One region of the Allocatenococcus thiocycli genome, then DNA from elsewhere that is predicted to be linked to it. Evidence: predicted binding sites of a transcription regulator. Region 1 holds the regulator's gene; the other holds the start of a gene.

The links. Region 1 encodes MetJ, which represses methionine synthesis genes. Its sites were predicted from a motif close to TTAGACNTNTANANGTCTAA; they were not measured.
Region 2: a site for MetJ is predicted at 14,649-14,668, ahead of metA (homoserine O-acetyltransferase MetA). Genes of this name have one in related genera too.

What each region holds. Positions count from the first base shown of each region.
Region 1 covers NZ_CAKLCK010000035.1:28,711-45,111, reverse strand. Annotated here, with positions in the region: gene bfr (bacterioferritin) at 1-469, shown strand, start outside; gene L9Q40_RS14305 (malic enzyme-like NAD(P)-binding protein) at 680-1,951, shown strand; gene metJ (met regulon transcriptional regulator MetJ) at 2,067-2,387, opposite strand; gene L9Q40_RS14295 (O-succinylhomoserine (thiol)-lyase) at 2,614-3,777, shown strand; gene L9Q40_RS14290 (bifunctional aspartate kinase/homoserine dehydrogenase II) at 3,787-6,195, shown strand; gene metF (methylenetetrahydrofolate reductase) at 6,460-7,356, shown strand; gene L9Q40_RS14280 (PadR family transcriptional regulator) at 7,433-7,972, opposite strand; gene ppc (phosphoenolpyruvate carboxylase) at 8,415-11,048, opposite strand; gene argE (acetylornithine deacetylase) at 11,326-12,462, opposite strand; gene argC (N-acetyl-gamma-glutamyl-phosphate reductase) at 12,607-13,611, shown strand; gene argB (acetylglutamate kinase) at 13,633-14,424, shown strand; gene L9Q40_RS14255 (argininosuccinate synthase) at 14,514-15,728, shown strand; gene argH (argininosuccinate lyase) at 15,975-16,401, shown strand, end outside.
Region 2 covers NZ_CAKLCK010000051.1:127,528-143,928, reverse strand. Annotated here, with positions in the region: gene L9Q40_RS21435 (nitroreductase family protein) at 1-515, opposite strand, end outside; glycine riboswitch at 1,069-1,169, shown strand; gene L9Q40_RS21430 (alanine/glycine:cation symporter family protein) at 1,285-2,658, shown strand; gene L9Q40_RS21425 (DUF2817 domain-containing protein) at 2,957-3,970, shown strand; gene L9Q40_RS21420 (alpha/beta fold hydrolase) at 3,958-4,719, shown strand; gene L9Q40_RS21415 (MsnO8 family LLM class oxidoreductase) at 4,865-5,245, shown strand; gene L9Q40_RS21410 (hypothetical protein) at 5,223-5,555, shown strand; gene L9Q40_RS21405 (LysE family translocator) at 5,610-6,245, opposite strand; gene L9Q40_RS21400 (carboxypeptidase M32) at 6,455-7,936, shown strand; gene L9Q40_RS21395 (ketopantoate reductase family protein) at 8,128-9,090, shown strand; gene L9Q40_RS21390 (FUSC family protein) at 9,247-11,298, opposite strand; gene L9Q40_RS21385 (efflux RND transporter periplasmic adaptor subunit) at 11,301-12,167, opposite strand; gene L9Q40_RS21380 (DUF1656 domain-containing protein) at 12,174-12,374, opposite strand; gene L9Q40_RS21375 (LpxL/LpxP family Kdo(2)-lipid IV(A) lauroyl/palmitoleoyl acyltransferase) at 12,648-13,598, opposite strand; gene L9Q40_RS21370 (DUF6559 family protein) at 13,975-14,331, opposite strand; gene metA (homoserine O-acetyltransferase MetA) at 14,695-15,636, shown strand; gene pilW (type IV pilus biogenesis/stability protein PilW) at 15,786-16,401, shown strand, end outside.

The DNA of each region.
Region 1 (16,401 bases):
CGATCCAATCATAATCCAACATCTCAACAAAATACTTGGTAACGAACTCGTCGCTATTAATCAGTATTTTCTCCATGCTCGTATGTATAAAGACTGGGGTTTAAAGCACCTGGCTGATAAGGAATATCACGAGTCTATTGATGAAATGAAGCATGCCGATCATCTCATTGAACGTATTCTATTCTTAGAAGGTTTACCTAACCTGCAAGATCTCGGCAAGCTGATGATCGGTGAAGATACCAAAGAAATGCTTGAATGCGATCTTAAACTGGAAATGGCCGCTATTCCTGATCTAAAAGATGCGATTGCTTACGCAGAAGATATTCGAGACTACGTTTCACGTGATCTGTTTCAGGATATCCTCGAAGATGAAGAAGAACATGTCGATTGGCTTGAGACTCAGCTTGGCTTAATCGAGATGTCTGGCATCGAAAATTATCTGCAAGCGCAGTATGTCGATGAGGAATAATCTCGGCAATTTCCTCGTTATGTTTACAAATCTGATGCTTACAGCAGTGCACCTGACTTAAAAGTTGGGTGCTTTTCCTGCTTATCTGGTCTAATCTCTTTTAATATCGATTTTTTAAGGATATTGCTCGCAATCTTACCTATGAAGATTGACTTCTATCCATTAGAATTTATTCCCCCTTACCTAAAAAATAAAAAGAGAAACGCCCACATGTCTGAAGACAAAGCAGTAACTCCCGAAGAAGAGCAGCGCCAACGAGCCCTTGACTATCATGCATACCCAACCCCAGGGAAGATTGCAGTCGAGCTGACAACACCCGCAGAAACCGCCGGTGATCTTGCATTAGCATATAGCCCTGGTGTAGCTGAGCCTGTACGTGAAATCGCACAAAACCCAGACAATGTATACAAGTACACCGCGAAAGGTAACATGGTTGCCGTTATTTCTAACGGTACCGCGATTCTTGGCTTGGGTAACTTAGGTCCGCTTGCTTCTAAACCTGTAATGGAAGGTAAAGCGCTACTGTTTAAGCGTTTCGCTGGACTTGATTCTATTGATATCGAAGTAAAACACCGCACGATCGACGAGTTCGTCAATACCGTAGCAAGCATTGCTGATACCTTCGGTGGTATTAACCTTGAAGATATTAAAGCGCCAGACTGTTTCGAAATTGAAAAGCGTCTTATCGAACGTTGTGATGTACCTGTATTCCACGATGACCAGCACGGTACCGCTATCGTAACGGCCGCTGGCATGCTGAACGCCATTGAGCTGCAAGGTAAGAAGCTTGAAGACTCTACGATCGTTTGTCTTGGTGCAGGTGCGGCTGCAGTAGCGTGTATGGAACTACTGATCAAATGTGGCGCGATGCGTGAAAAGATTTACATGTTGGATCGTAAAGGCGTGATTCATACTCGCCGTGATGATCTTAACGAGTACAAAGAGCTATTCGCAAATAACACCGACAAACGTACTTTAGAAGATGTGATTGAAGGTGCTGATCTGTTCCTTGGCGTATCAGGTCCAAACCTGCTTCCACCTGAAGCATTAAAACTGATGGCGGATAAGCCAATTGTTTTCGCATGTTCAAACCCAGATCCTGAAATTAAGCCAGAACTAGCACATGAAGTTCGTGATGACTTAATTATGGGTACGGGCCGCAGTGATTACCCAAACCAGGTAAACAACGTACTGTGTTTCCCATTTATTTTCCGTGGTGCGCTTGATGTGCGTGCAAGCGAAATTAACGATGAGATGAAACTTGCTGCGGTTGACGCTATTCGTCAATTGGCGAAAGAGCCAGTACCAGAAGCGGTACTGAAAGCGGCGGGTGTCGATAAGCTTGAGTTTGGCACTGACTACATCATTCCAAAGCCAATGGATGCTCGCTTACTGCCTCGCGTTGCAAAAGCTGTTGCTCAAGCAGCCGTTGACTCTGGTGTTGCTCGTATTGAAATGCCTGAAAACTACATGGCAGAGTAAGACAAAGATTTAAATGATGTACAAAAAATGGGACGCGATGGCGTCCCATTTTTTTTATGTCATTTTTTAGTATTAGGCGCTAAATCACCGCTTGGTGTATTCAACGTGCTCCTAATTACTCTTCGTCAAATGACTCAAATTCGATGCCCATTTCGGTCATCAGAGCTTTTGCTTCAGTCGGAATATCGTCAGGGCGATCTTTACGAAGGTCCTCGTCCGTTGGAAGTGGCTGACCCGTATACGCATGTAGGAATGCTTCGCATAGGAGTTCGCTGTTGGTTGCGTGGCGTAAGTTATTGATCTGACGACGAGTACGTTCATCAGTTAGCACTTTTAAAACTTTCAGCGGGATAGATACAGTGATTTTTTTTACTTGTTCGCTTTTCTTTCCATGCTCAGCATATGGGCTAATGTATTCGCCATTCCAGTCAGCCATTGCGTACCTTCATATTTGTAATAGGTTAAAAACTAATTGAGGTGCTGATTTTAGCTGCATTTACTGCCATAAGCAAAGACATATAGACGTCTAGAAGTGTTGACGTCTTAATTTTTGACGAGTAAAGTGACAAGAACAGTAAGGGAAGTGTGCAATTCATTGAATCTGACCATTTAGATATAGCGCATTCCCATTTAGAAGTCATCACCTGTGAAAGGATACACCCATGAGCTCCCGTAAGCCTGCAACTATTGCTGTACGCACCGGTATTGAGTCTGACACTCAATATCATGCTGTCGTTCCACCAATCTACCTTTCAACGAATTACGGCTTTCCTGCGTTTGGGGAAGTGCCTAAGTACGATTACACGCGTTCTGGTAACCCAAACCGTGGATTATTAGAAAGTGCATTGTCTGAGCTGGAGTCTGGCAAAGGGGCTGTCATCACTAACTGTGGTACGTCCGCACTGAACTTATGGGTGTCTGCTTTTATTGGACCTGATGATCTTATTGTTGCGCCAAACGACTGTTATGGGGGCACTTATCGTCTGTTTAACACTCGTGCAAACAAAGGCGATTTCAAGGTGCTGTTTGTCGATCAAACTGACGAACAGGCGCTGGATGCGGCATTAGCACAGAAACCAAAACTGGTTCTGCTAGAAACGCCATCTAACCCTCTGGTTCGTGTTGTCGATATTGCTGTCTTGTGTGAAAAAGCGAAGCAGGTTGGCGCATTAGTCGCGGTAGACAATACCTTTTTAACACCGGTGTACCAGAAGCCATTAGAGCTAGGTGCTGACTTTGTTATTCACTCTACAACGAAATACATCAATGGACACTCAGATGTGATTGGTGGTGTGATTATCGCTAAAACGGAAGAGCATGCAGAAGAGTTAGCGTGGTGGGGCAACTGTATTGGGGCGACAGGCACACCTTTTGATAGCTACATGACCTTGAGAGGTCTTCGTACTTTGGGTGCGCGTATGCGAGTGCATGAAGAAAGCTCACAGCAGGTGCTGGCTTACCTGCAGAAGCAAGCTTTGGTGGCGAAAATTTATCATCCAAGTCTTCCACAGCACCCTGGCCATGAGATTGCTAAAAAGCAACAGTCTGGTTTTGGCTCTATGTTGAGCTTTGAGTTTGCGGGCTCGTTTGAGCAGCTTAAAGCCTTTGTCAAAGAGCTTCAGTTGTTCTCACTTGCAGAGTCTCTGGGCGGGGTAGAAAGCTTGATTTGTCACCCAGCATCTATGACGCATCGCGCGATGGGTGAAGAAGCCTTGGCTGAAGCGGGTGTATCACAGCAATTGCTGCGCCTTTCTGTAGGGCTAGAAGATGCACAAGATCTTATTGCCGACCTAGAACAAGCATTCACTAAATCTGCACAGCAATAGGAGTTAATAATGACTGTACAACGTCAGCTACACAAGTTTGGTGGTAGCAGCCTGGCAAACCCAGAGTGTTACTTACGTGTAGCGGGAATTCTCAAGGAATACTCTGCAGAAAATGACTTGGTGGTGGTCTCTGCAGCAGGTAAAACAACCAACCGCCTGATTGAGTTCCTTGAAGGCTTAGAAAAAGATGGTCGAATTGCGCACGAAGCTTTGCAGAGCTTGAGACAGTTTCAAATCAGTCTCATTGAAGAGTTATTAGAGGGAGATGCGCAAGAACAGCTGCTTGCCTCCTTACAAGATGAATTCAGTACATTGGCGGAACTGACCTCTCCGCTGACCGAAGCGCAAAAGGCGGCGGTATTAGGCCACGGAGAAGTATGGTCTTCTCGATTACTGGCTGCTTTACTGACGCAAAAGCAACTGCCTGCTGTAGCGCAAGACGCGCGAGCGTTTCTGCGCGCAGAAGCGGGCACTCAACCAGAAGTTGATCGTGCTCGTTCATACCCGCTTATCAAAGAGGCACTGGCACAACATAGTCACAAGCGTGTGATCATTACCGGCTTCATGGCACAAAACGATAACGGTGAAACTGTTCTGCTTGGCCGCAACGGTTCAGACTACTCTGCAACCGTGATTGGTGCGCTTGCCGAAGTGAGCACAGTGACGATTTGGAGTGATGTAGCGGGCGTTTATAGCGCAGACCCTCGTTTGGTATCAGATGCATGTTTATTACCACTCTTAAGACTGGATGAAGCGAGTGAGTTGGCTCGTTTAGCTGCGCCAGTACTGCACAGCCGAACCTTGCAGCCTGTGGCTCAAAGTACCATGGACCTGAGCCTTAAATGCAGTTACCTGCCAGAGTCAGGTTCGACCCGCATTGAGCGAGTTCTGGCTTCTGGTCGTGGGGCGAAAATCATCACCTCACTGGATGACGTGCTATTGGTTCAGCTAGCATTTGCGCATGGACATGACTTTGAGAAAGCACAGAGTGATGTTCTGGAATCCCTAAAACGCGTTCAGTTGGAGCCACTGGCATTTGAAGCTCAGCCTGAACAGCAGATATTACGACTGGCATACACAGCAGAAATTGCTGGCGGTGCACTCAAGTATCTACAGGAATCTGATTTGGATGCGGAGATTAACCTCACTGATGGTTACTCTCTGATTGCTGCCGTAGGTGCTGGTGTGACAACTAATGCCAACCACTGTTTTGGTTTTCAGCAAAAGCTGAAACACTCTCCGGTGGAATTTATCGCTGAGACGGAGTCTGGTTTAAGTCTGGTAGCAGTATTACGTAACACTGATACCGAAGAACTGGTACAGACGGTTCATAGCCAGTTATTTCAGGCACAGAAGCGCGTTGCTGTCGCATTATGCGGTAAAGGGAATATCGGTTCGAGCTGGCTGAGTTTATTCGCTTCACAGAAGAATGAACTTGAAAAACGTCATGGCATGAGCTTTGACTTAGTCGCGGTGGTTGATAGCCAAATGTATTGGTTTGATAGCCAAGGCATTGATGCATCCAGTGTTTCAGCACGCTTCAATGACGAAAGTATTGCAAACGACGGCTCTTGGTTATCTCGTCTTGGTGCTTTGCAGGACTACGATGAAGCTGTGGTTCTCGATGTCACCGCCAGTCAGGAATTAGCGAAATGTTACGTTGATATCGCTCAGCAAGGCATTCACCTAATTTCGGCGAATAAAGTCGCAGGTTCAGCTGATAGTCAATATTACCATCAGGTCCAGGATGCGTTTGCCAAAATTGGACGTCACTGGCTGTATAACGCGACGGTAGGTGCCGGGTTACCAATCAACCATACGGTGCGCGATCTTCGTGAGAGTGGTGATGAGATTATTGCACTCTCTGGTATTTTCTCCGGTACGCTTTCATGGTTATTCCAACAGTTTGATGGCTCAGTGCCATTCAGCGAGTTAGTGGATTTAGCCTGGCAGCAAGGATTAACAGAACCTGACCCTCGCTCTGACTTAGATGGCTCTGATGTGATGCGTAAGCTGGTTATTTTGGCGCGTGAGTCTGGTCTGGATATCGAACCGGGAAGCGTAAAGGTAGAGTCGTTAGTTCCTGAAGAACTGCGCACGCTGAGCTTAGATGAGTTTTTTGATAATGCCGCGCTGCTGAGCCAGACTCTGCAAGAACGTTTGACCAAGGCGCGGAAAAACGATCAGGTACTGCGCTACGTTGCGCGTTTAGAGAAAGATGGCAAAGCGACCGTCGGCATCGAAGCCTTGTCCCGTGAGCATGCGCTGGCTAACCTACTGCCGTGCGACAATATTTTTGCTATTGAGAGCAAGTGGTACAAAGACAACCCGCTTGTTATCCGCGGTCCTGGCGCTGGACGTGAAGTGACGGCAGGGGCGATTCAGTCCGATCTAAACCGCCTTGCTGGGCTGTTCTAAACATTCAAAACCCCGGAATTCATCCGGGGTTTTTTATTCCTGTCTTGGTGCCATAATTAATCTCAGAACCGTTATTGGTGAACTATTTTTGTGGATAAATATTAGCCAATAATCAACTTGAACTATCCTCATCATTAACGTGAAAAAAATTCATAATCACAAGGTTGACATTAAATCGTATTCAATACATTCTGTAGACATATAGACGTCTAAACGTCGATTTAAGAATTTGATTTCGTGGCGGGTTGCCACAGGGAGAGTAAGATGGGTTACACGCACGCAGGCCATATCGATGCCTTAAACCAGAATATCGCTGAATTGTCAGACAATATTAATGTTTCATTTGAGTTTTTTCCGCCAAGCAATGAAAAGATGGAAGAGACGCTATGGAACTCTGTGCACCGTCTAAAAACACTCAAGCCTAAGTTTGTATCAGTTACTTACGGAGCTAACTCAGGCGAACGTGACAGAACTCATTCCATCATCAAAGAAATCAAATCAGAAACAGGCTTAGTGGCAGCACCGCACCTGACTTGTATCGATGCGACTCGTGAAGAATTGATTGAGATTGCCGATGATTACTGGAACAACGGTATCGAAAATATCGTCGCACTACGTGGTGATATCCCACCAGGTGGCGGTGCTCCTGATATGTACGCGTCTGATCTGGTTGAACTGTTGAAGTCTCGTCATGATTTCGATATCTCAGTTGCGGCTTTCCCAGAAGTGCATCCTGAAGCAAAAAGTGCACAGGCTGATCTGCTAAACCTTAAGCGTAAGGTGGATGCAGGTGCGAACCGAGCGATTACTCAGTTTTTCTTCGATGTAGAGTCTTACCTACGTTTTCGTGACCGCTGTGTTGTCGCTGGAATCGACGTAGAAATCGTACCGGGTATCTTGCCAGTCTCGAACTTTAAACAGGCGTCTCGCTTTGCTGCGCAGAATAACGTAAAAGTTCCAGGCTGGATGAGCAAGCAGTTTGAAGGTTTGGATGATGATCCGGTAACTCGTCAATTAGTTGGTGCAAGTCAGGCGATTGATATGGTGCGTGTACTGAGCCGTGAAGGTGTGAAAGACTTCCACTTTTACACGCTAAACCGAGCTGAGATGACTTACGCGTTGTGCCACACCTTGGGTGTACGTCCTCAAGTTGCAGTCTAAAACGTGAGTGAAAAAGAAAAGGCTTGCCCAATGGCAAGCCTTTTTTGTTGTTAAGCTATGAGCTGTTTGAAGTGGATTAGCCGATAACTTCAAGTTCAGTTAGCACTTCTTCTGCCCACGTGATCCACGTTTCGCGTAGTAGAAGGTTGCGGCGTAGTGTCAGGCGCTCCAGACGTGCTTGTTTATCCAGAGTAGACGGCGTCGCGTAGTATGCAGCTTCGATTTCTTTGTAGTGAGAAACCAGTTTGCGTGACTCTTCAACCAGTTCAGATAGTTGCTCACGGAAAGGTGCAGACGGTTGCACAGCACAAGCCATCAGCTTCGCTGAGAACTCGTCACGAACTGTTGGGTGTGCAGTTGGCTGATCAAACCATTCACCTAGTGCGCTACGTCCAGCATCTGTGATGGAGTACACTTTACGGTCTGGTTTGCCTTCTTGAGGCTCTAGTACGCAAGTAACCAGTTCTTTCTCAGCCATTTTGTTTAGCTCACGGTAAACTTGCTGGTGGCTCGCTTTCCAGAAGTAACCAATGCTAGCTGAGAATTCTTTTGTGATATCGTAACCGGTTGCATCGCGCGTGCTAAGCACAGTTAAGATTACGTGTGGTAATGACATGTCTTCAATCCAAATGGTCAATAAACTTGTAAACAAGCTACTTATACTTTCAGCTGCGCTCTTAATGGCGTTTTGAGTTTTTTATGCATAAGTAGCACCAACAAATGTTGGTCCTGTCACCTTAAAGCCGTTTATCACCTAGAAAGATGGGTGGAACCCATCGAGGCTGGAGCTGATATGGTTGGATTTATTCGCTCTCAGCAAGGCGAGTAGTATATAAATAATAAGCATGAAGTGGAATACTAGGAAAGAATAACACTAAAAAACTAACATAATACTCAGTAATGTATTTTTGTGGTTATTTATTCTGATTCATTGGTTCTTTTTGGGGTGTTTTTAGGGTGTTTATCTGGTTAATTGCTGTTCAATTTGATGGATATAAGAAAGGCTGAGCGATTGCTCAGCCTTTTATATCATAATCTGTTACAAGTAACAGGCTATTTTAACCTGTGTTACGCATACCTGCCGCGATACCCGCAATAGTCACCATCAGCGCTTCTTCAAGGTCTGCTGATGCTTCCTCATTTTGACGTGTACGATACAGCAACTCGGCTTGAAGCATATTCAATGGCTCAACGTAGATGTTACGTAAGCGGATGGACTCCAGACCCCAAGGGTCATGTTGCATCAGGTTCTCGTTGTTTTCTACATTCAGAACCGCTTTGATGTCCTTCTGAAGCTGCTCTCGTAATCTTTCGCCTAATGGACGAAGTGACTCATCAACCAAGCGCAGGTCGTAGTAGCGAGAGATATCGATGTTACACTTCGAGTACACCATTTCTAACATGCCAAGGCGCGTTGAGAAGAATGGCCACTCACGACACATCTCTTCCAGTAACGCTTGATGACCTTTGTCGATCGAGTACTGGATTGCTTCACCGGCACCTAACCATGCTGGCAGAACCAAACGGTTTTGGCTCCATGAGAAGATCCATGGAATGGCGCGTAAGCTCTCGACACCACCTTTAGGGTTACGCTTCGCAGGGCGCGATCCCAGTGGCAGTTTACCGAGTTCTAGTTCTGGGGTCGCCTGACGGAAGTAAGGTACAAAATCTGGTTCGCCGCGTACAACGCTACGGTACGCTTCACAGCTCACCTGAGACAGTACTTCCATCAGATCACGCCACTCTTGTTTTGGCTCTGGTGGCGGTAGCAGGTTCGCTTCCAGAATCGCACTGGCGTATAGGTTAAAGCTGTTTACGGCAACGTCTGGAAGACCCAGCTTAAAGCGAATCATCTCTCCTTGCTCGGTAACACGCAGGCCACCTTTAAGACTCTTAGGTGGCTGAGACAGTAACGCAGCATGCGCAGGAGCACCACCACGACCAACCGTACCACCACGACCGTGGAATAATGTCAGTTCCACGCCTTCCTCTTCAGCAACTTTAACCAGAGACTCCATTGCATGGTACTGAGCCCAGCCTGCAGACATAACACCCGCATCTTTTGCAGAGTCAGAGTAGCCAATCATGACCATTTGGTGGTTTTGGATAAAGCCACGGTATAGGTCGATATCCATCAGTTGTTTGATCACTGACTCAGCGTTATTCAAGTCGTCTAGGGTTTCAAACAGAGGACAGACATCCATGCGGTAAGGACAGCCAGATTCTTGTAGCAGTAAGTGAACTGCCAGAACGTCTGACGCGGTACGTGCCATGGAGATGACGTAAGCACCGAATGCTTCACGAGATTGTGCTGCAATGATCTTACAGGTGTCCAAAACCTCTTGAACTGGTTCAGATGGTTCCCAGTCACGAGGTAGAAGTGGGCGTTTGGAAGCCAGCTCATTAGTTAGGAACGCAAGCTTGTCTTGCTCACTCCACTGCTGGTAGTCGCCAATACCAAGATGGCGAGTCAACTCAGATAGTGCATCTGCGTGACGAGTACTTTCCTGACGAATATCCAGACGAACTAGGTGAACACCAAATGCTTTCACGCGGCGAAGAGTATCTAGCAGTGAACCATCAGCGATTACACCCATACCACACTCGTGTAGTGATTGGTAACACGCGTATAGAGGTTCCCAAAGCTGTTCTACTTTTTGTAGTGGTGCTTTGACTGCCAGCTTCTGACCATTGATCTTCGCATCAAGAATATCTTTGGTTTCGTTGAGCAGAGAGCGAAGCTGCTTGAGGATCGCACGGTATGGTTCGTGTTGATCATCTCCAGCCAGTTCACGCACTTGATCGTTGCTGACTGTCATCGACAGTTCACTGATCAGTTCGTTGATGTCATTTAGATAAAGATCTGCCGCCTTCCAACGCGATAGAAGCAGAACTTCACGCGTGATGTTGTGCGTAACAAACGGGTTGCCGTCACGGTCGCCGCCCATCCAAGAGGAGAAATGCACTGGACGTGCGTCGATTGGTAAACCTTCGCCAAGATAAGATTCCAGACGATCATTCATCTCGCGTAAAAACTCAGGTACGGCTTCCCATAGTGAGTTTTCTACAACAGCAAAGCCCCATTTCGCTTCATCAAGCGGTGTCGGACGTTGTTGGCGGATGACGTCTGAGTGCCAGCCTTGGGCAATCAGCTGTTCCAGACGACGTTCAGTTTTCTTGCGCTCTTTCGATGAAAGGTCGCTTAACTCTAGCTTTGATAAACACTCGTTGATTTTCACCAGTTTGTTGATCATGGTGCGACGAGTGATTTCAGTTGGGTGAGCCGTCAGTACCAGTTCAATATTCAGGTCACGTACAGCCTGAGCGGTATCAAGCTTGCTAACATCGTTTTGTACCAGTTTAGAAAATAGCGAGTTGATCGCGTCTGGTTCGCAGATGTGCTCTTCACAGTGACGTGAAATCGTGTGGTATTGCTCAGCAATATTCGTGAGGTTTAGAAATTGGTTAAAAGCTCGAGTGACTGGTGTCAATTGCTCATCAGGAAGGTGTTTAATTTCTTCTATCAAGCTTTCTTTGTCTGCTTGATTTCCTGCTTGGGCTGATTTGGATAATTTACGAATAGTTTCCACTTTCTCGAAGATTTCTTCGCCATGGGCATCGTGAATGGTATTACCCAGTAAGTGGCCTAACATGCGCACATTGCTTTTGAGTGCGGCGTATTTCTCGTTCATTGTCGTCCTGCCTCGTAAAAAAACTACATCCATTGTCCTTGTTAAGACACCAATCTAGCGAAAAGCACCAGTTCTAGTCAAATAAAGCCGACTATGTTTGTAATTATTCCGCTTCTCTCCTGATTTAGAGCAAAGTTACTAGGCCTATGGCTTAATAAATGAAAATTAATTACAAAATAACAAGTTAAATTAGTGTTAACGGTTAACTCATTGTGGTGATAAAGAATCGTCTGTACAGCTCATCGGAGCTGTACAGGTATGTTGTCTTTTTATTTCGCTAACAACAGTATTTGACCATTGCTTTAGACAGTACATCAATGGTCGGGTCAATAAAATCAAAAGCAAGAAACTCATCTGGCTGGTGGGCCTGATCGATAGAGCCCGGTCCAAGTACCAAGGTTGGGCACAGTTCCTGTAGAAATGGCGCTTCTGTACAGTAGTTCACGGTTTGAGAGCTGGTTTCACACAGTTCTTCTACGCCACCAATGAACGGGTGGTCATGAGGACACTCGTAACCCGGAATGGATTCATGCAGAGGTACTATCTCAATACGTCCCGGCCATTTGGCTTCCACTTCTTTTAAAGCACCGCGTAGCATGTTCTCCAGACCATCTAAGCTAATGCCTGGTAATGGGCGAACGTCGTAATGCAATTCGCAGCAGCCACAAATACGGTTTGCGCTGTCACCACCGTGAATATGGCCCAAGTTCAATGTGGGGTTAGGGATAGCAAAACCCGGGTGGTGGTACTCTTTTATTAACTTATCGCGCAGCTGCATCATGGCAAACATCACTTCATACATGATCTCAATGGCGTTAACACCAAGCGCAGGATCGGATGAATGACCTGACTTACCCGTCACACGAATGGCGTTGGCGACATGACCTTTATGGCCACGAATTGGAACCAGGCTGGTCGGTTCGCCAATAATGCAGTAGTCCGGTTTAAACGGCGCATTAGCGGTAAAGTGTCTAGCACCTAACATCGTGGTTTCTTCATCACAGGTCGCTAAAACATAAAGTGGCTTCTTCTGTTTACTCCAATCGACTTTCTTGACGGCTTCATAAATGAAGGCAAAGAAGCCTTTCATGTCTGCTGTACCCAGACCGTAAAAGCGGTTGTCTTTTTCAGTCAGTTTATGCGGGTCGAAGTTCCAGCGCCCTTCATCAAATGGCACCGTGTCACTGTGACCGGCTAAAAGGAGGCCACCTTCGCCTTCGCCCATACGTGCGATCATATTGTGTTTGCCTGGTTCGACTTCGACCACCTCAACACTGAACCCAAGATCTTTGAACCAGGAAGCGAGTTTCTCAATGACTTTGGCATTGCCTTGGTCCCATTTTGGGTCGGTGGAGCTGATCGAAGAGGTGCTGATGAGTCCTTCATAGACCTCTAGAAACGTTGGTAATTGCATGGATTCTTCAAATCTCCTATTGACAGACAGAGCACAAAACTGTAAAACACATATTAAATCATATTTAATGAATAAAAAATCAAAATATAGCAAAAATTAAATATGAATAGTCACTTGAGCCTTTAAGTTTACGGATGTTATAGAATGCTAAAAACCACGATTATCGGAGCCAGCGGTTACACCGGCGCAGAGTTAGCTTTAATGGTTAACAAACACCCAGAACTCACGCTATCAGGTTTATACGTTTCCGCCAACAGTGTAGATGCAGGAAAAAGTATTGCCCAACTGCATGGCAAGTTAGCTGGCGTTATCGATATGCCCGTGAATCCGTTAACCGATCCAAAACAAGTGGCTGAAGAATCTGATGTGGTGTTTTTAGCAACAGCACATGAAGTCAGCCATGACCTCGCCCCAATTTTCCTTGATGCCGGATGTCAGGTTTTCGATTTATCTGGCGCGTTCCGTGTTCAGAGCGAAGGCTTTTACGACACGTTCTATGGCTTCAAGCATCAATTTAACAACTGGCTAGATAAAGCGGTGTACGGCTTAGCGGAGTGGAACTTCGAAGCAATTAAAAACACTCCTTTAGTTGCGGTAGCTGGCTGCTACCCAACAGCATCGCAATTGGCCATCAAGCCCCTTTTAGAAGGTGGTTTATTGGATACTCAACAATGGCCAGTGATCAACGCGACGAGTGGCGTGTCTGGTGCAGGCAGAAAAGCGTCGATGACCAACAGCTTCTGCGAAGTGAGCCTGCAACCTTATGGAGTATTCAACCACCGTCACCAACCAGAGATCGCTCAACACTTGGGTTGTAATGTGATTTTTACTCCTCATCTGGGCAACTTTAAGCGTGGCATTCTTGCCACCATCACAATGAAGTTGTCCGCAGGTGTGACTGCAGAGCAAGTGACTCAGGCGTTCGAACAAGCGTATCAAGGCAAGCCTGCGGTACGTCTAAAAGGCGATGGTATTCCACGTATTCAGGATGTTGAAAATACGCCTTTCTGCGATATCGGCTGGAAGGTTCAAGGCGAACACGTGATTGTGATTTCTGCCATCGACAACCTACTCAAAGGTGCATCAAGTCAAGCGATGCAATGTTTAAATATTCATTACGGTTACCCAGAACTGACAGCGTTGCTGTAGTCGTTGATAGAGGGAAAAGCAATGACGCAAACCAATCAAGCTCCATTAGTCATTAAGCTAGGCGGTGCAGCTTTATCTTGCACAAAAACCTTAAGCCAACTTTTTGGTGCCATCGCGGCCTATCAAAGTTCGGCGCAGCGACAAATCGCCATCGTTCATGGCGGTGGCTACTTGGTGGACGAGCTAATGAGCAAGTTGCAGCTCGAAACCGTAAAGAAGCACGGATTACGCGTGACGCCATACGATCAAATTCCAGTTATTGCCGGAGCACTAGCGGGTACAGCCAATAAGTTACTACAAGGTCAGGCGATTGCAGACGGTCTTAACGCAGTGGGCATGAGCTTAGCGGATGGCGGTTTATGTCAGGTGGAAGAACTCGATCCGGAGTTGGGCGCAGTAGGTAAAGCCTCTCCGGGTGATTCAACACTGATCCAAGCGATCTTAAACACTGGCGCGCTGCCAATCATCAGTTCAATTGGCCTGACAAAAGAAGGTCAACTGATGAACGTCAATGCGGATCAGGCGGCCGTTGCGGTTGCTGGTGCACTGGATGCGGAGTTGGTTCTGCTTTCAGATGTAAGCGGCGTTTTGGATGGCAAAGGTCACTTGATCAAAAGCTTGTCTGAAAAAGAAGCCGATGCATTGATCGAAGGTCATGTGATCACTGACGGCATGATCGTCAAAGTTAAAGCCGCTTTGGAGGCTGCCAATGATCTTGGTCGTCCTATCGAAGTAGCAACCTGGCGTTACCCTGAGAAGCTGGAGCAGCTATTTGCTGGTCACAGCATCGGTACGCAATTTCTGCCTCAATAACGTCGCAGTAAAGAATTTAAAGAATTAAACATTAGGAAGTAGTTGGCACTGACCGCCGAGAGCAGAGCCAGTTAAATTTGGAGAAAAAAATGAGCAAAGTGAACGTAAATAAAGTAGTAGTCGCATACTCAGGCGGTCTAGATACTTCAGTAATCATCCCGTGGCTAAAAGAGAACTACAACTGTGAAGTTGTGGCGTTTGTAGCCGATGTAGGCCAGGGCGCAGAAGAGCTAGAAGGCATTGAAGCAAAAGCGAAAGCATCAGGTGCATCTGAGTGTTACATCGCTGACCTGAAAGAAGAAATGGTAGCGGAATACGTTTACCCAACACTAAAAACAGGCGCTTACTACGAAGGTAAATACCTGCTAGGTACTTCAATGGCTCGTCCAATCATCGCCAAAGCGCAGGTTGAAGTTGCTCGTAAAGTGGGTGCTGACGCACTGTGTCACGGTTGTACTGGTAAAGGTAACGACCAGGTTCGTTTTGAAGGTGCTTTCGCAGCACTAGCACCGGATCTCCATGTTATCGCACCTTGGCGTGAATGGGATCTAGTCAGCCGTGAGCAATGTCTGGATTACCTGGCTGAGCGTAACATTCCTTGTTCAGCGTCTCTGACTAAGATTTACTCACGTGATGCGAACGCGTGGCACATCTCGACTGAAGGTGGCGTACTAGAAGACACTTGGAATGCTCCAAACGAAGACTGCTGGGTATGGACAGTTGATCCAGAGCAAGCACCAAACGAAGCTGAATACGTGACGCTAAAAGTTGAGAAAGGTGCCGTGGTTGCAGTAGATGACGAAGCAATGACGCCATACAATGCGCTAGTTTACCTAAACGAGAAAGGCGCGAAGCACGGTGTTGGTCGTATCGATATCGTAGAGAACCGTTTGGTGGGTATGAAGTCTCGTGGTTGTTACGAAACTCCGGGAGGCACCATCATGATGGAAGCACTGCGTGCCGTTGAGCAGCTAGTGCTAGACAAATCATCATTCGAATTCCGTGAAGAGCTAGGTCTTAAAGCTTCTCACCTTGTGTACGATGGTCGTTGGTTCACGCCGCTATGTAAATCAATCCTAGCGGCTTCAGAAGAGCTTGCTCAAGATGTGAATGGCGAAGTGGTTGTTAAGCTATACAAAGGTCAGGCAACGGTTACTCAAAAACGTTCTGACAACAGCCTGTACTCAGAAGAGTTTGCAACCTTCGGTGAAGACGAGGTTTACGACCAAAGCCATGCTGGTGGTTTCATCCGTCTTTACTCACTATCAAGCCGTATCCGCGCTCTGAACAGCCAGAAGAAATAAGCATATTTCATCATTGATTAAAAAGACCTGCCATTGATTGGCAGGTCTTTTTGTTTTCAACGCGTTTTTATGTGTATGAAACTAAATTATCGTGAATAGATATGTAAAAATATTGAATTTATACTTTATTTTTTCTTCAAATTGCCGTAACGTTGGCCTATAAGAAAAAGTGAGCAAATGACCATCAATTTAGTCATCACTAATTAGAGTACTTTAGAGTTAGCAATAGTCATCAGGAGAGACGCAATGGCATTATGGGGCGGAAGATTTACCCAAGCAGCAGATACCAGATTCAAAGAATTCAACGATTCGTTGCGTTTCGACTACCGATTGGCTGAGCAAGACATTGTAGGCTCAATTGCATGGTCTAAGGCATTGCTGTCTGTCGATGTGCTGTCGGCAGAAGAACAACAGAAGCTTGAACTCGCTTTGAACGAGTTGAAACTCGAGGTGATGGAAGACCCGCATCAGATCCTAGGCTCTGATGCAGAAGACATCCACTCTTGGGTTGAACAGCAACTTATCGGTAAGGTGGGTGACTTAGGCAAAAAGCTTCACACTGGCCGTTCACGTAACGATCAGGTAGCCACCGACCTTAAGCTTTGGTGTCGTCAGCAAGGCCAGCAACTTTTGATTGCTTTGGACCGTCTGCAATCACAAATGGTGCATGTCG
Region 2 (16,401 bases), on a different contig from region 1:
ATTTCAGGATCGACGCCCTCCATTGGTGTTGAAGCAATGCCAAGGCGTGCCAACACATGCAGAGTATTACCTAGGGCAATATAGGTTTGCGCTTTAGTCCAGTGACCATTAAAGCCAAGTTCATTGGTTTGCGACTCTGCAAATCCGAATGCTCCGTTGAGCATGTTGTCATACATCTCTGCTGGTAAGTGACCTGAAGAAACTTCCACATCGACAACTTTGCGGTAATCATCTTTAGTAAACTTCGGGTTGTGCGCAAACAAAATGATGTGTGACGCTTCTTTCGCGTGCGGTTGATTAAACTGGTGCATGTTCGCGAAAGTATCGTGAAAACGTTGCTTCGCTTCATCGCTCTCAATCACGATGAACTTCCATGGCTGTGAGTTGATCGAAGATGCTGACAAACGGATCGCTTCTTTGATTACATCCATATCTTGTGGCGAAATGCGCTTACTTGCGTCGTATTTTTTCGCTGTGTAGCGACGATTCAAATCTTGGATGATTGGATGTGACATTTATAATTCCTTATTGCGTTACCGATGTGGTGCATATTACCTATCACGAGGTAACAGAAACATATCTATTTTGGCCAATCATTATGGATAAAATTGTCCATAATTTCTTTTGAGCAATCTATGTAATAGCCGGGTGGGATTCTTCAATTGGCAGTTTTCCTGCCTCTCTAGGGTTAATTATCAATTAATTAACGAAACCGAATACTGTTTGTTGCTTGTTAAGGTGACTACTTAAGACTTGCTGAGCCGTGCGCAAACCAAGTTTAAATTGGCATACAAACTGGGGTACAAATTGTGTTTTTCACTCAAAAACAACTTGAAACCTACATCACTCTTTTGATAGATTACCTGCGTTAGCGAAAGCTAACTATCTGATTATCTGAAACTTTTTAACATTTTAGTAACATTTACTAAGTTTATAAATCATTTTAGGTAATTGTTCCGATGAAGACTGCAGGAGAGTGGTTATTAATCAAAATTTAATTTTTGATTAGCATAACCTGCCGAAGAATTAACTATTTCAGGTGCTACTTAGGTAGCGGGGACTGTAGTTGGAGGAACCTCTGGAGAGAACCGTTTAATCGGTCGCCGAAGGAGCAAGTCCTGTGTCATGCACAGGGTGAAACTCTCAGGCAAAAGGACAGAGGAGTGGAAAGTTGTAACCTAACTATTTGGCGTTCCCGTCTTTTAAATAGCTTTGTTCTATTAGAGATCTTGTATCTCGCCCTTTCCCTCTTCTCCTTATTAGTTGTTTTATTAAGGGGAAATCATGAACGACCTACAATCTTTACTTCAAACCATCGATAACTTTGTCTGGGGTCCACCACTACTGCTTTTGCTTGTGGGTACCGGTGTCTACTTCACTTTTAGCCTCGGCTTGATCCAGTTTAAACATCTACCGACCGCGTTAGTGATGGTATTTAGTAAAGATAAGTCATCTGATAAACAGGGTGACGTTTCTAGCTTTGCAGCATTATGTACTGCACTTTCAGCCACTATCGGTACTGGTAATATCGTTGGTGTTGCTACCGCAATTAAACTTGGTGGTCCGGGTGCTTTGTTCTGGATGTGGCTTGCTGCCCTATTCGGAATGGCAACCAAATACGCTGAGTGTCTACTTGCAGTAAAATACCGCCAAGTTGATGATAAAGGCCAAATGATCGGTGGCCCGATGTACTACCTACAATATGGTGTAGGCTCTAAAGCACTGGCGATCATGTTCGCTGTATTTGCTTTAGGTGTGGCTTGTTTTGGTATCGGTACTTTTCCTCAAGTGAACGCGATTTTGGATGCGACAGAGATTTCTTTCGGTGCTAACCGTGAGCTATCTGCTTTCATCCTGACTCTATTAGTCGCTTTTGTCACTTTAGGTGGTATCAAATCTATTGCTAAGGTCGCTGGTAAAGTTGTACCAACCATGGCTGTATTCTATGTATTGGCGTGTCTAAGCGTGATTATCATGAATGCAGACCAACTACTGAATGCTATTGAATTAGTGTTGGTATCAGCCTTCACTTCTACTGCAGCAACTGGTGGTTTCCTGGGCGCAAGCATCATGCTGGCTATCCAATCGGGTATCGCTCGAGGTGTATTCTCAAACGAATCTGGCTTGGGTAGTGCACCAATGGCGGCGGCAGCAGCGAAAACAGATTCTTGTGTCAAACAAGGTCTGATTTCCATGACAGGTACCTTCTTCGATACCATCATCATTTGTACTATGACCGGTCTTGCTCTTATCCTGACTGGCGCATGGCAAAGTGACTTCTCTGGCGCAGCAATGACGACCCACGCTTTTGCGGTTGGTTTAAATGCTGACACCTTTGGTCCAATGCTGGTATCAATTGGTCTGATGTTTTTCGCCTTTACAACCATTCTTGGTTGGAACTACTACGGTGAGCGTTGTGTCGTGTTCTTGTTCGGCACTAAAGCGGTACTGCCATACAAACTGATTTTTGTTGGTTTAGTCGCTTCAGGCGCGTTCCTGCATCTGGACATGATTTGGATTCTGGCTGACATCGTAAATGGACTGATGGCCATTCCGAACTTGATCGGTTTGATTGCGCTCCGCCAAGTCGTTGTAGAAGAAACCAAAAGATACTTTGCGCACGTCACATCGGCTATGGGCGATAAAGTGACGGCATAGTTCTTTGCCAATTTAGAAACGTTAGTAACATGATGCGAAGCCTACCAGCTTCGCATTTTTTATTCCTGGTTACTCAGACTGAAACAAATACTTCACCAAACCAACATTCAACCCGTTCTACACTTATGCCAGTCTGGACAAATAGATGATTTCGTTTTCGTCAAGGAAATCGATTAGTGCAGCGGATCATTATTCGAACAGCAAGTGCAATTAGGCAGTGTGCTACGTTGTCAACTGACGATAATGATCAAGTCTTTATTTTGAATGGTATCACTTCAAACCCTATCTGAGCATCGAGATGACTGGACACATTCCTCGTGAAATACAGCATATAGAGCAACTCGCGGAGCAATACCCTCAACAACTACGCCTTCACCTTCTTGATGATATTTATCACAAAGGGAAGTCACTACCGATTTATACGCTTGAATTAGGCTCAACGGACAGCGGCGCACCTTGTCTGTTTTTTACCGGCGCTATTCACGGTGTAGAACGTATTGGTAGCCAGATAATTCTCGCCTTTCTGAAGAGTTTGCTAAGAAGATTGGAATGGGATGGGCAACTTAAACAATCACTCAATAATTTGCGAATCATCGCGATTCCCGTGGTTAACCCCTGGGGGGTGGCACTTAAAAAGCGTGCAAATCACAATGGCGTGGACTTAATGCGCAATTCACCGATCAATAGTGACAACCCAGTTTACCAACTTTATGCCGGACAAAGTTTTAGCTCCTGTTTACCTTGGTATCGAGGAAATCCAAGCCAGATGGAGCAAGAGCTACTGGTGTTGTCACGCTACGTTCTAGATATTACAAAGCAGTCTCGCACCACCATTCTTTTGGATCTGCATAGCGGATTTGGTACTCGCGATCGACTGTGGTTTCCTTATGCCCATCACACAAATCCTCCGAGCAACCTAGCTCAGTATTATTTACTTTACCGGCTATTCCGCAAAAGTTATCCGCATTATGAGCTCTATCAGTTTGAGCCGCAGTGGCATCAATACACCACTCACGGTGATTTCTGGGACTGGATGCTGATCCAACATCAAGCGCAAACCGAGTATCATTTTTTGCCGCTCACCCTAGAGTTAGGATCATGGCTGTGGGTGAAGAAAAACCCAATTCAAATGCTGCGATTTAGTCAGCTTTTTCATCCGACTAAATCCCACCGTATTAAACGAGTTCAGCGCCGTCACAGCACTTTTTTAAGCTATTTAATTCAGGTACTTAATAATGATTTGATAGCAAACATGGATGCGACTGTAGAAAAGAAATATACAGATAAGGCAAAAAAACTATGGTACCGATAGTATTAGTGAGAGGGTTGCTAAGAGAGAGTGGTCATTGGCAAAGTATGCTCAATGCACTGACAAAAATCTCACCAGAGTTGATTATCATCACACCTAACGTACCTGGGAATGGTGAAAAATATCGTGAACTCAGCCCGCTGAAGATTGAACAGATGCTCCCATCCATGCTCGAGCAACTCCCTGGCCAGTGTGAACGTTATCATCTGATCGCCATTTCAATGGGATCAATGCTGGCCAGCCACTGGGCACATACCCTACCCGATCAAGTTGTCAGCTTAACCCTGATCAATCCGAGCTTTTCTCGTTACAGTCCTTTTTGGCGCAGAATCAACATCAAGGCGCTGCTCAGCATCGCAATTTCTAGGTTAAAAGGAAGCGATGCTTTCCAACAATCAATTCTCAAATGGACAAGTCCAGTCAGTGTCAATCAGCCAGACGTTCTCGCGCACCATATCAAGCTCGCTCGACAACACCCCGTCAGTTTCAGCAATACTATTCGCCAGCTGTATGCGGCAGCACAATTTAAAGGCCAAAGTTCGCCACCTGCTTGTCCGAGCCAAGTTATCGTCAGCACAGCGGATAAACTCGTTGATAGCCGATGTGGGGAAGCCATTGCTAAAGCCTGGCAAATCGAAGTAGTACATTTTGATTGTGATGCGCACGACTTACCATTAGCACAGCCCCAAGCACTTACCAATTACCTGCTCCATTGGCTAGAGAGGGTTGAACTAGCTAAAAATGATTCCTAGTTGGATTGGTTTGATTACCAAGCGGTTTTCTTCTAACCATTTTCCTTAGTGATACCCTGATTGCGTTTCATTGACGAATTAGGGGTTTATTTCGTACTACAAAGGCTCCACTTTATATGAACGAAGAAAGAAACTCTGAGGTCATATGCCATTCCCACGAATCTCCATCTTAGATCTAGCGCCCGTTGCAGAAGGCTCCAACTATACGGAAACCTATAAAAAGTCGGTATCCCTAGCCCAACATGCAGAAAAACTGGGCTACCACCGTTTTTGGCTGGCAGAGCATCACAACATGCCAGACATAGCCAGTGCAGCGACTTCAGTGCTGATGAGTCATATTGGCGCTCAAACTCAAAGCATTCGTCTTGGTTCTGGTGGCGTCATGCTTCCAAATCACGCGCCTTTAGTCATTGCAGAGCAGTTTGGCACATTAGAAGCTCTGTATCCGGGGCGTATTGACCTCGGACTAGGACGAGCGCCAGGAACCGACTACCCGACCATGCATGCCCTACGCCGAGACCACTGAAGAGGCCAATTATTTAGCGACGACGGAATATCAGAAATTCTTGCAGTTGATTCGCGGTGGCCAAGGTAAAATTCCTGCCCCTGTTACCGACATGGATCAGCTCTGGCAACCACATGAAAAGCATCAGGTCACTCATCAGCTCAGAGAGTCGATTCACGGTGACAAAGCCCTTGTATTGGAGAAACTCAACTCGCTGTTAGAACGTACTCAAGCGGACGAAATCATTGCCCACTCGATTATCTTTGATCACGAGAAAAAACTGCGTTCTTATGAACTGCTCGCTGAGCTAAAAAGTGAACAAATGCAGTAACCAGAATAAAAAAGAGCGACTAACCAGTCGCTCTTTCACTTACCTGTATGAAGACTACTTGTCTTCTAACATCAACTTAATGCCAAGCCCCACCAGCACTACACCAGTCGTGCCTTCCATCCAGTTCATGAAACGTGCGCTTTTCAGTAAGTTTTTAGCCGATGTTAACGCCCCTGCCAAACCACATTGCCAAACCATGGCGATAACAAAATGGATTGCCGCCATAAAGGTCGACTGTAAAAACGCCGAGCCTTCCGGATTGATGAACTGTGGTAAGAATGCGAGATAGAAAACCGCAGTTTTCGGGTTTAAAACATTAGACAAAAATCCCTCTCTCAATGAACGAGAGAAGCTGAATTCGTGACGGGTAATTCCCCTAGAAGCATCTTGCGGTGCTGCCGTATTGTTCCATAACCCTTTCAGCGTCGTAAAGCCTAAATAGATAAGGTAAGCCGCACCGACCATTTTAACCATATGGAACAATTCTGCAGACTGGGCAAGGATCGCAGAAATACCGATCGCGGAAAATGTCGCGTGAACAAATAACCCAAGGCAAATACCAAGGCTAGTGACCGCTCCATCAGTAAATCCACCGCGTGACGAATTACGAATGACTAACGCGGTGTCCAATCCCGGAGTGAGCGTCAGTATGGTTATAGCGATTAAAAACGCTTCAAAATTTTGTATCAAGCTTACATCCACCAAGCAAAGAGAGAAACTTCTCCTTTATTGTCATATTTACGCTGTCATTTCAATGAATTTTGATTGCTTACCCGTAAAATCCTTTCACAGATGTTGATAAAACAAATTGGAATAAATCCAACTTTCTGCGTGAATAACTTGGTAAGCCTTTGTAGGGTTGGTAAACTTTTGTTTTCTATAGTCATGGAAGGCGGCACATGAGCGCATTCGAAAAACTCAAAAAACACTCATTAAAACTCTCAAACTTTCAACACCTCGCGGCAATCTGCGGCTGGGACCAAGCGGCGGTTATGCCAAACGGTGGCAGTCAGGCTCGCTCAGAAGCCATGGCAGAGTTGTATGTTCATATGCATAACTTACAAACGCAGCCACAACTCGCAGACTGGTTTGCGCAGGCAGAGCAAGAGACGCTAAACGCTCAAGATAGCGCGACGCTTCGCGAGCTAAAACGTAACTGGCAGCAAGCGAATGTTCTGCCAGAAGATTTGGTGCAAGCAAAATCGCTAGCGGGTTCTAAGTGTGAACATGCCTGGCGTACTCAACGTGGTGAAAATGATTGGCAAGGTTTTGAAAAGAACTGGGCAGAAGTCGTCAAACTGTCTCAGGAAGAAGCCCAAATCCGCGCTGAAGTAACTGGTCTTTCCGCTTATGATGCAATGCTTGATATTTATGAACCGGGCACAACCACTGCATCATTAGACGCTTTATTCAGCGACGTAAAAACTTGGCTTCCAGAAATGATTAACCAAGCGATCGAAAAGCAATCTGCTGAGAATTTCATTGAGCCTAAAGGTACCTTCTCGAGTGATACACAAAAAGCCCTGGGCTTGGATGTGATGAAGCTTCTGCAATTCGATTTCGAACATGGCCGACTCGACGAAAGTGTCCACCCATTTTGTGGTGGCGTTCCCACTGATGTTCGTATCACCACACGCTATGATGAAAGCGAGTTTGTTCAATCTCTGATGGGTATTGTTCACGAGACAGGTCATGCTCGATATGAGCAAGGCTTGCCGAAATCTCTGGCTGGGTTACCGTCTGGTCAGGCTCGTTCTATGGGAATTCACGAATCTCAATCTTTGTTCTTTGAGATGCAGATTGGTCGTAGTAATGCGTTTATTGAGCACTTAGCACGTCTTGCTGGCGCTCACTTCACCGATCACGATCCTAAGTTATTCTCTCAAGACAATTTCCAAAAGCTGTACACGCGAGTGAAGAAAGACTTCATCCGTGTCGATGCCGATGAGATGACCTACCCTGCTCACGTTATCTTGCGTTACGAGATCGAACGTGACTTGATGAATGGTGTAATCAAGCATACCGACGTCCCTGAGTTGTGGGATCAAAAGATGCAGGCCTACTTGGGCTTATCAACCAAAGACAACTACAAAAACGGCTGCATGCAAGATATCCACTGGACCGATGGCGCATTCGGGTACTTCCCAAGTTACACATTAGGTGCGATGTATGCGGCTCAGTTCATGGCGGCGATGAAGAAAACGGTGGACGTTGACGGTGCTATCCAAAGTGGTGATTTAAGCCCTATCTTCACTTGGCTGTCAGATAATATCTGGAGCAAAGGCAGTCTCTTCACAACGGAAGAGTTAGTGCAACAAGCGACAGGTGAAACTCTGAATCCAACCCACTTCAAACATCACTTGGTCAATCGATATTTATAAGAGCCAGTAGTTAGGTGTCCGACTGGGCACCTAACTCAGAAATTACATTAGGCTTGAGCCAAATACTGACTCTCCACCCCAATAAAATGGCGTACGCCGAAGCTTTCTGGTGGTCGATGATCTAGATGAAAATCGATTCAGAAAAAATACTGAAATTACAAATACAACAGCGTTAGTAAAAAGGAAATACCATGAAATTTGCGATGTTAGGTGCAGGAGGCATCGGTTGTTATTTTGCAGCCCGACTCATTGATGCTGGCCATGAATGTGTATTAGTTGCAAGGGGTGAGCACTTAGAAGCATTACAAACTAATGGACTGCATCTGGAGCACCCTGACTTTCAGTATCATTCTTCGGTTGAAAGCACTGACGTGGCAGGATTATGTCAAGGCTATTCTTGTGACCATTTTGATTTGTTAATCCTTGGCGCAAAAAGTGGCGCAACAAGTTCAATGCTTGATGAAATGAAGCCTTGGTTAGCACAGGGAAGCACGCCTGTGTTGTCCATTCAAAACGGAGTAACCAATGAGGAACACATTGAGCTGCAAGTGGGACGCGAAAGAACAATTGGTGGGTTAGGAAATTATATCAGTGGCCATATTGAAAGTCCGGGACATGTAAAAGTACAAGGAGCGGGACAAATCGAGTTTGGCGCGTGGCCGCATACAGAAAGTAATCCAGCAATGGCTGAGCTTTGTCATACATTAGAGGCTGTTTTTAACGGTGCAGGCATACAGACTCGTCTTTATGAAGATGTCCGTTATGCGCTATGGCGAAAACTCGTTTTGAATAATGGTGTCAATCCTCTGACCGCATTGACGGCTCAAAAAACAGGTTTTGTAACTACAGACCCTATTTTAAGTCGTACCGTTCGCAACATGATGGAAGAAACGGCTCGCGCTGCAAATGTGGCAGGCGTAAAAATATCCGCTGCTGATGTAGAAGAAATGTTTGATTTAATCAGCAATTTTGGCGACATCAAAACTTCCATGCAAGTTGATATGGAACGTGGTCGTAGTTTGGAAGTAAACGAAATCTGCGGGCCGGTGATCGAGTATTGTCGAAAAATCAGCCAACCTGCAGAAACGACGGAACTGATTTACAGGTTATTGGTAAACGCCGACGAGTTAAACATAAAACCCATACAATTCTGACGTAAACCTATCGGACTAGTTGACGGCAACAAAGCCTGAAACATCATCTGCGCCGATATCGCGTTTACAAAATCAGGCCGGTAGTAATTTGAGAGTAAAAGTCCTCCTAACTAACAAAGGACATCCAATGATGTCCTTTGCCTTACACATCTCTAGTTAGGCTTTTTCTGCCGCGATGGCTTGTGCGCTACGTTCTAGAGTCAGTTGAATGCGTTCACACATACCAGTCAGTATGTCTTTCTGTTCCTGCAAAAAACCAAATTCATCCAGTCTCGACAACAGTGATTCATTGGCAAGCTGAAACCTCGGGTCTTCTTTACCATGAAAAGCGCTAAGGTACGCATTCGCCAGCGCCTCCTGCCAGAATTTCAAAGATGAATCCAATTGATTATCTGCGACTCTTCGAATAATACGATGCAATCGCATGGAAACATGACCAAAATTTAATCCGGTTAACGCCAGGTCTGTAACGTTTCTCTCTGAACTGAGTGCTTTATCATAAGTCGAAATTCTTAATAACCGATCCCCCATTCGCGCATTGAACCACTGCTCTGGCGCGGCGTGCTTATCCATATCAATAAGATCACGTTGAGTCGCTTTCATCAGGCGCGACTGCATGAGTGGTAAACTTGGGCCTGTGACTAATTTAAAAATCCAGTAAAGCACCGTTACACCAACAAAAATGGCCATTCCATTACTGATCGTCGTGTTAATGGTTAGTGCCCGGGTCATATCTGTACTCGGCATAACGAAGGTAGTAAACGGGATACAGATACCAAGACCGTACGGTAAGGTTGCTCGATTCGCTAACGCCAGCAGACCTAAAAAGTATGGACCAGCCAGTATGAGCACTAGCAGCTCAAAATCTTTACTGCTTGCCGCGACTAACGGTAGTGCAGAAAAAATGGCCAATGGTAAGGCGATAACAATACCGACCAATAACCGCTTCAATACTGTGGTAAGAATAGCCATCGGTAAGCGAGCCATCATAATAGAAAATACCACAGGCAGTATCATAATCATCATGACCGAGGATGAGCCCGTCCCCACCCAGAGCCCAGCGCCAACCAGAAATAGCAACACACTGCGAAGCCCGGTAGAAATTCCGACCAACGGATCACGATGGCTTTGAAAACTCGGTGCATTCAAATTGATTGTCTCTTTGCTGGATAACTTTGCATAACCTTTCAGCAAAACAATCAACTCAGCACTCAACTCAAGAGCAATCTTAAGTAACCGTTTTTGCAGCGGCGTTTTCTCACTAACCTGATTGGCATATTCCATCTGCTTGCGGCGCAGTGACTGGACAATAGCGTAGCACTCATCATAATCTCTTGAGGTTGCTATTTGCGTAAAGCTCATCCGCATCGAGTCCAGTACTGGCTCAAGAACCTCGCCGACAAGCTCCGGATGGCGACGTTGTAAACGCCCGAATATCTGCACCAGAGCCAATAGCGACAACACGCTATTACCAATCGCATTGGCAGCTCTGCTTTGGCCTAAACCTTCCGGCCCTTCAAAGCTCACTGCACTAGAGTCATCACTCAGAGCCGTCACCGATTCGAGTATACTATCGATTGTCTGGTGACGTTCCTGGTGAGTACCATTTTTATCCAGCTCAATGACTAAATAGTCTAACGTCTGGTTAATCACGTTCCTCGCGTTGACTACCAGGCCATCTTTCACTTTCACTGGCCAAATCAATTTACTGACCAGAGTCGCACAGATAACACCAATGACTATCTCACTTATTCGGGCCTGAGCAATGTCGAAAACGCGCTGGCTGCTCGCAATCTCTGGCTGAATCATAACAAGCAAACAGACTAAACACGCTGTCATGCCAGCCATCGCAAAGGCGTAGACTAAATTCTGGCGGCGCACCATTGCTGATAGCCCAGAGTTGATGCCCAACCAGAGCGCCAATAAGCCGAGTGCTATTTCAGGGTAAGGTGCGAACCATTGAAGAATCGTGATACCGACAAACCCGCCAACCAATGTGCCGATAATCTGGTACATGCCTTTTTCAACAACCAGACCACCCTCAGGGCGGATTTGCAGAAATACCGCACCAATTAACGCCCAATACGGTCGGTCCAGATTCAGAAACATGGCGATGTACAGAGACAGCGCCATCGCAATCACGCCTTTGATAGCAAACTTTATCGCCTGTTTGTCAGGGGAAATTAGACTATTAAACAGTGCTTGCATGGTTACTGCATGTTCTCATCTAAATGAATAGAAACGGTCATCCCGGCACTAAGATTTAAATCATCAGGGTAATCATCCAATTGGATATCCACCGGGATTCGTTGCGCTAAACGGACCCAGTTAAAGGTCTGCTGAACCTGAGGTAGCAATTGGCTGTTAGCGGTCGTGTTACTGTCAGCAATCGCGTCACCAATACTCGTAACCGTTCCGGTTAATGCTTTACCGCCACTCATTAGGGTGATCTTTGCCTTCTGGCCAAGTTTGATCAGTGGAATTTTTGTTTCTTCAAAATACCCCGTCACATAAAAAGAGTTCGCTTTGACTAATGAAAGTACGGATTTACCCTGACTGACATAATTACCAACGCGAAGAGTCAAATTGATGATACTGCCATCCGCTGGCGCTTTGATAACGGTACGATCTAGGTTGATTTGGGCACTGGCAAGTTGGGCCTGCGCCAGTTTGTAATTGGACTTGGCGAGTTCCGTAGTGATACGAGCGCTTTCCGCCGTTTCTTCACTAATCAATTGCTTATTGGTTAATGTCTCACGACGTGAGTACTGATGTTTTGCTAATTCCCATGCATATTTTTTATTTTCAACCTGAGCTTCCAGCTCGGCTATCGCCGCTTTATAGCGAGCATCGTCAACGGTGAAAATAACATCGCCTTTTTTGACATCCTGATTGTCACTGACCTCAACATCATTAACCCAACCAGAAACATCCGGAGCAATCGTTATCACGTGAGCCCTTATTCGTCCATCACGGGTCCAAGGCGAATACAGATAATGTTGCCAAATCCAATGGCCAAGAATAACGGCAATAACCAAAGTCGTAAGTGTGAGGGAGATGCGAACGAATTTTCCCATAGATGATTAGCTCCCAAATAGATAAATGACTAACGCGAGATAGCAGACATACAAGCTGACTTCAAACCAAGGTGCCTTCCACAGTTTTGCGTATAAGCCTGATTTATGCAGCACAAAACGCGTACTCCATGACAGTAAAAAAGCAAGAGGCATAAAAACCACCAACGGACTAAACAGAAGCCCGGCAAAAGCTAACTCGTCAAACATAGGGCATAGTTCTCGATTCTTGGTGTTGGCTTGATAAAAACGGATTGTTAGAAAAGCTTAGTACATTCACTATACAACCCAATGAATGTAAAAAAAATAGCAGATTAAACAGGTTACAAATGACGGCCTCAGTGATCTAGCCTATCGAGAAAAAAGAGGCTCAATCCCCGTATAGTTTCACTTATCCAAATAAAAAGCCCCCAATAATCGTGAACTATTGGGGGCTTCAAAATGTTAAACCACTACTTGGCATTAACAGCTAAAAACGATTCACTAACTCATCGCAGGGATTAACTGAGGTTTGTACAAACAATCTTCACCTTGCGGTCTGGTTTTAAATCGGCGGTGTAACCACATGTATTGACTAGGGCTAGCCATAATCGACTCTTCAACAATTTTATTGATAAAAATCGCCGCGTTTCTGGTATCACCTTTAGGAAATCCGTCAACTGGCTCCCTGATCGTTAATGTGTAATGGCCATCATCCCCTCTTACCATGGTAAACGGCACAATCGCACAATCTGTTGCATCAACAAGTAAACTGGTGCCTGTTGTGGTACAGGCGTTTTTGACAGCAAACAAAGGCGCAAAGGTCGATCTTCTGGTTCCATAATCATGGTCAGGCGCATACCAAACACGCTTGCCGGAATTCAATGCGTCCAGCATTCCTCTAACATTTTTACGATCGATCAAAGTACGATTAGAACGCGAACGACCCTTGTACTGAAAATAGTCAAAACAAGGGTTGTTATTCGGTCGATAAACACCCATTCCAGATTTTTGAATGCCAAATGCACGTGCACCCAGCTCTAAGTTCATGGAATGAACGGCAAGCATCAGCACCCCTTTGCCGTCCTTTTCTAACGCTTCTAGGTGTTCCATCCCTTTTATCGTTACGTGTTTATTAACCCTGCGATCCGACCAGAACCAAGCCATCGCTGTCTCAAACAGTGCAATGCCAGAATTATCGATGTTGGCCTTCAGTATCGCTTCTCGTTTGCTCTCGTCCATCTTCGGGAAACAGAGTTCTAAATTGCGACGAATGGTGACCTGACGCTTTTTCATTAATCGCATGGCCAAACGGCCAATGTTACGTCCCAGGAATAACTGAAATTTGAAAGGAAGAAGGCTAAGTAAATACATCACCCCGATGATGAGTAGAGTTCCCCAGTACCGAGGCATTAGGAACCGAGCCTCGAAAACAGGCTCTTTTTGTTTGTTCATGAAAGAATCGCCAGATGTGCCCATCTATAAGTAATTAAAGTTAATGATAATTGCATAAACGTTTATCATTGTTTGCACTTCAAAAAAAGTTAAAGCGCGGGTATTTTATGGATCTTCGACACACTACACAGGGAACCCAAACTGACTTCGAATTAAATTGTAAAGGCGACAAAAGATTTGAGCACGTTAACATTGGTTAGAGTAAATTACCTACATACTTTCATGAACTTTTGAATAAATAGAATTTTCCTACCCGAAAATGCAGCGCATACGCTTTCGAAAGGACGATAAAGAAAGGTGTTAGAAAAATGTGTTGGAAAAACAAGCTAGAAAACTGTGCCACGCTATTGAAAATAGTCGCGGCACAGTGAAAGCATTAATGTAGCGTATTAGCCGCTTTGTGATGCTCCTGAGAGATAACAAAATAGATATGCATATCAATAGGCTCAGGAGTATTAAGTAGCATCTTCCCAACCTCACGCTGAAAGTGTCTGTAGTCTCCAAGCTCATCGATTAAACCCAGCTGTCGATAACTCGATTCACTACTGAACATGCCATAAGCATATTGGTGATGGTGGATATCTTTCTGCTTATCGTAACCAAGTTGCAGCAAGGCAATATCAATTTCATCGGGCGCATAAGTGCTTTTATCGCCAAACATGCTGAGCAGTAAACTGGGAACTTCTTGAGCGATGCTCTGGATTTTCGTTTTTCGCTTAAAAATACCGAACATGGTGTCCTCCAATGACGATTCATCTCAAACTGCAAACCACAGTATTATTTTGAGATGGATAAGTTTTACATGACTCGAATTTTGCTTACTCAGTCAACAAAGCCATATTAGCGTGATCACATAATGACCTTCAAATACAGTTCACTGTGTTTCAATGATGTCTCATCAAAACTTCTGATTTAGTCACAATTAGCCGGCCATGAAGGTATACCAGACACGAAAAGCGCAGATGTATTTATTGTTCAGATCAATGCGCAGGCATTAAACTTGTTTTAAGTCACATTTCGTATCGACATCTATAACGATTTGAGTTAGCTTTAGATGTATAGACGTCTAGATGACTAGAATTAGGGAGAGAAAGTCGTGCCAATTAGAATTCCAGATCAATTACCAGCAACTGACATACTAAGGACAGAGAACATCTTCGTGATGAGTGAGACTCGAGCGGCTAGTCAGGAAATACGTCCGTTGCGAGTACTGATTCTGAATTTGATGCCTAAAAAAATTGAGACTGAAACGCAGTTTTTGCGTTTGCTTTCAAACAGTCCTTTGCAAGTCAATGTCGAATTATTGCGGATTGATGATCGCCCGAGTAAAAATACGCCTACCGAACATCTGGACAATTTTTATCGTCAATTTGAGATGGTTAAAAATAAAAACTTTGATGGCTTAATTATCACAGGCGCGCCACTTGGCCTAGTACAGTTTGAAGATGTGCTTTATTGGGACCATTTAAAAACAATCATGGAGTGGGCTAAAGATCATGTCACCTCTACCCTTTACGTATGTTGGGCAGCTCAAGCCGGGTTAAAGTTACTTTATGACCTGCCTAAAAAGACGCGTAAAGAGAAGCTTTCAGGTGTTTACCACCATCAAATTCATAACCAGTATCATCCAATATTACGCGGCTTTGATGACACGTTTTTGGCTCCGCATTCTCGCTATGCAGACTTTTCACCTCACTTCCTTGAGGAACATACGGACCTGGATATCTTAGCGACTTCAGATGTGGCTGGCGTTTACCTAGCGACAACCAAAGACAAACGAAACGTATTTGTGACGGGCCACCCTGAATATGACTCTCATACTCTCCACAATGAGTACATTCGTGATTTGGGCGAAGGAATGGAGCCAGCAATTCCGGTGAATTACTACCCGAACAATAATCCAGACAATGTTCCGAGTGCAAGCTGGAGAAGCCATGGTCACTTGCTGTTCGCAAACTGGCTAAACTATTGTGTTTACCAACAAACACCGTACGATCTTGACCATTTCAGTGAGTCTGCTTTCACTAAAGATGACTAATCCAATGCGTTAACTTTGTGAACCGAGCCGCCATATGGCGGCTTTTTCATATCAGATTGCAAACCCGCTCGCATAGTAATTTTTCGTCAATAGGTTTTTATCTCGCAATTCTTATCATGCTGTGAGATTTAGGGATACAGGGACGAGAAATGAAAACGATTAAGCTGGGCACACTTTTGCTGATAACTCAATTTTCACTGCTGGGATGCGTTACCGTAAAAGAAGACGGCTCTCCGATCGTTAAGCCCGACCCTATCGCTATGGCAGAGTCCCGTATCGCTCTCGGCTTGGGTTATCTGGAAGGTGGCAGCACTATCCGTGCTCATGACAATTTGCGACAAGCGCTTACTCACGCACCTAACTACTACCGTGCACAACTTTCTATGGCTCACTATTACGAGTCCGTCGGCGAAGAGTCAAAAGCCGAGGAAATGTATAAACGGTCACTCAACCAACATGCCAAAAACGGTAACGTGCTCAACAACTACGGCACGTTTTTGTGTAAACGTGGAGAATATAAAAAAGCAGATCTGATGTTTACACGAGCCATTGAGCAACCCTACTACTATTTGATCCCCGCGAGCTATGAAAACGCCGCGTTCTGCTCTCTTAAATCCAAAGACAACGATAAAGCAAGATATTACTTTACTCGCGCTATTGAGCACGATCCTCACAGACCAAAATCGATACTGCAACTCGCGAAGCTGGAAATAGAGTCGGGTGACTTTACCGATGCCAGAATTCGATTAATGCGATTCAATCAAA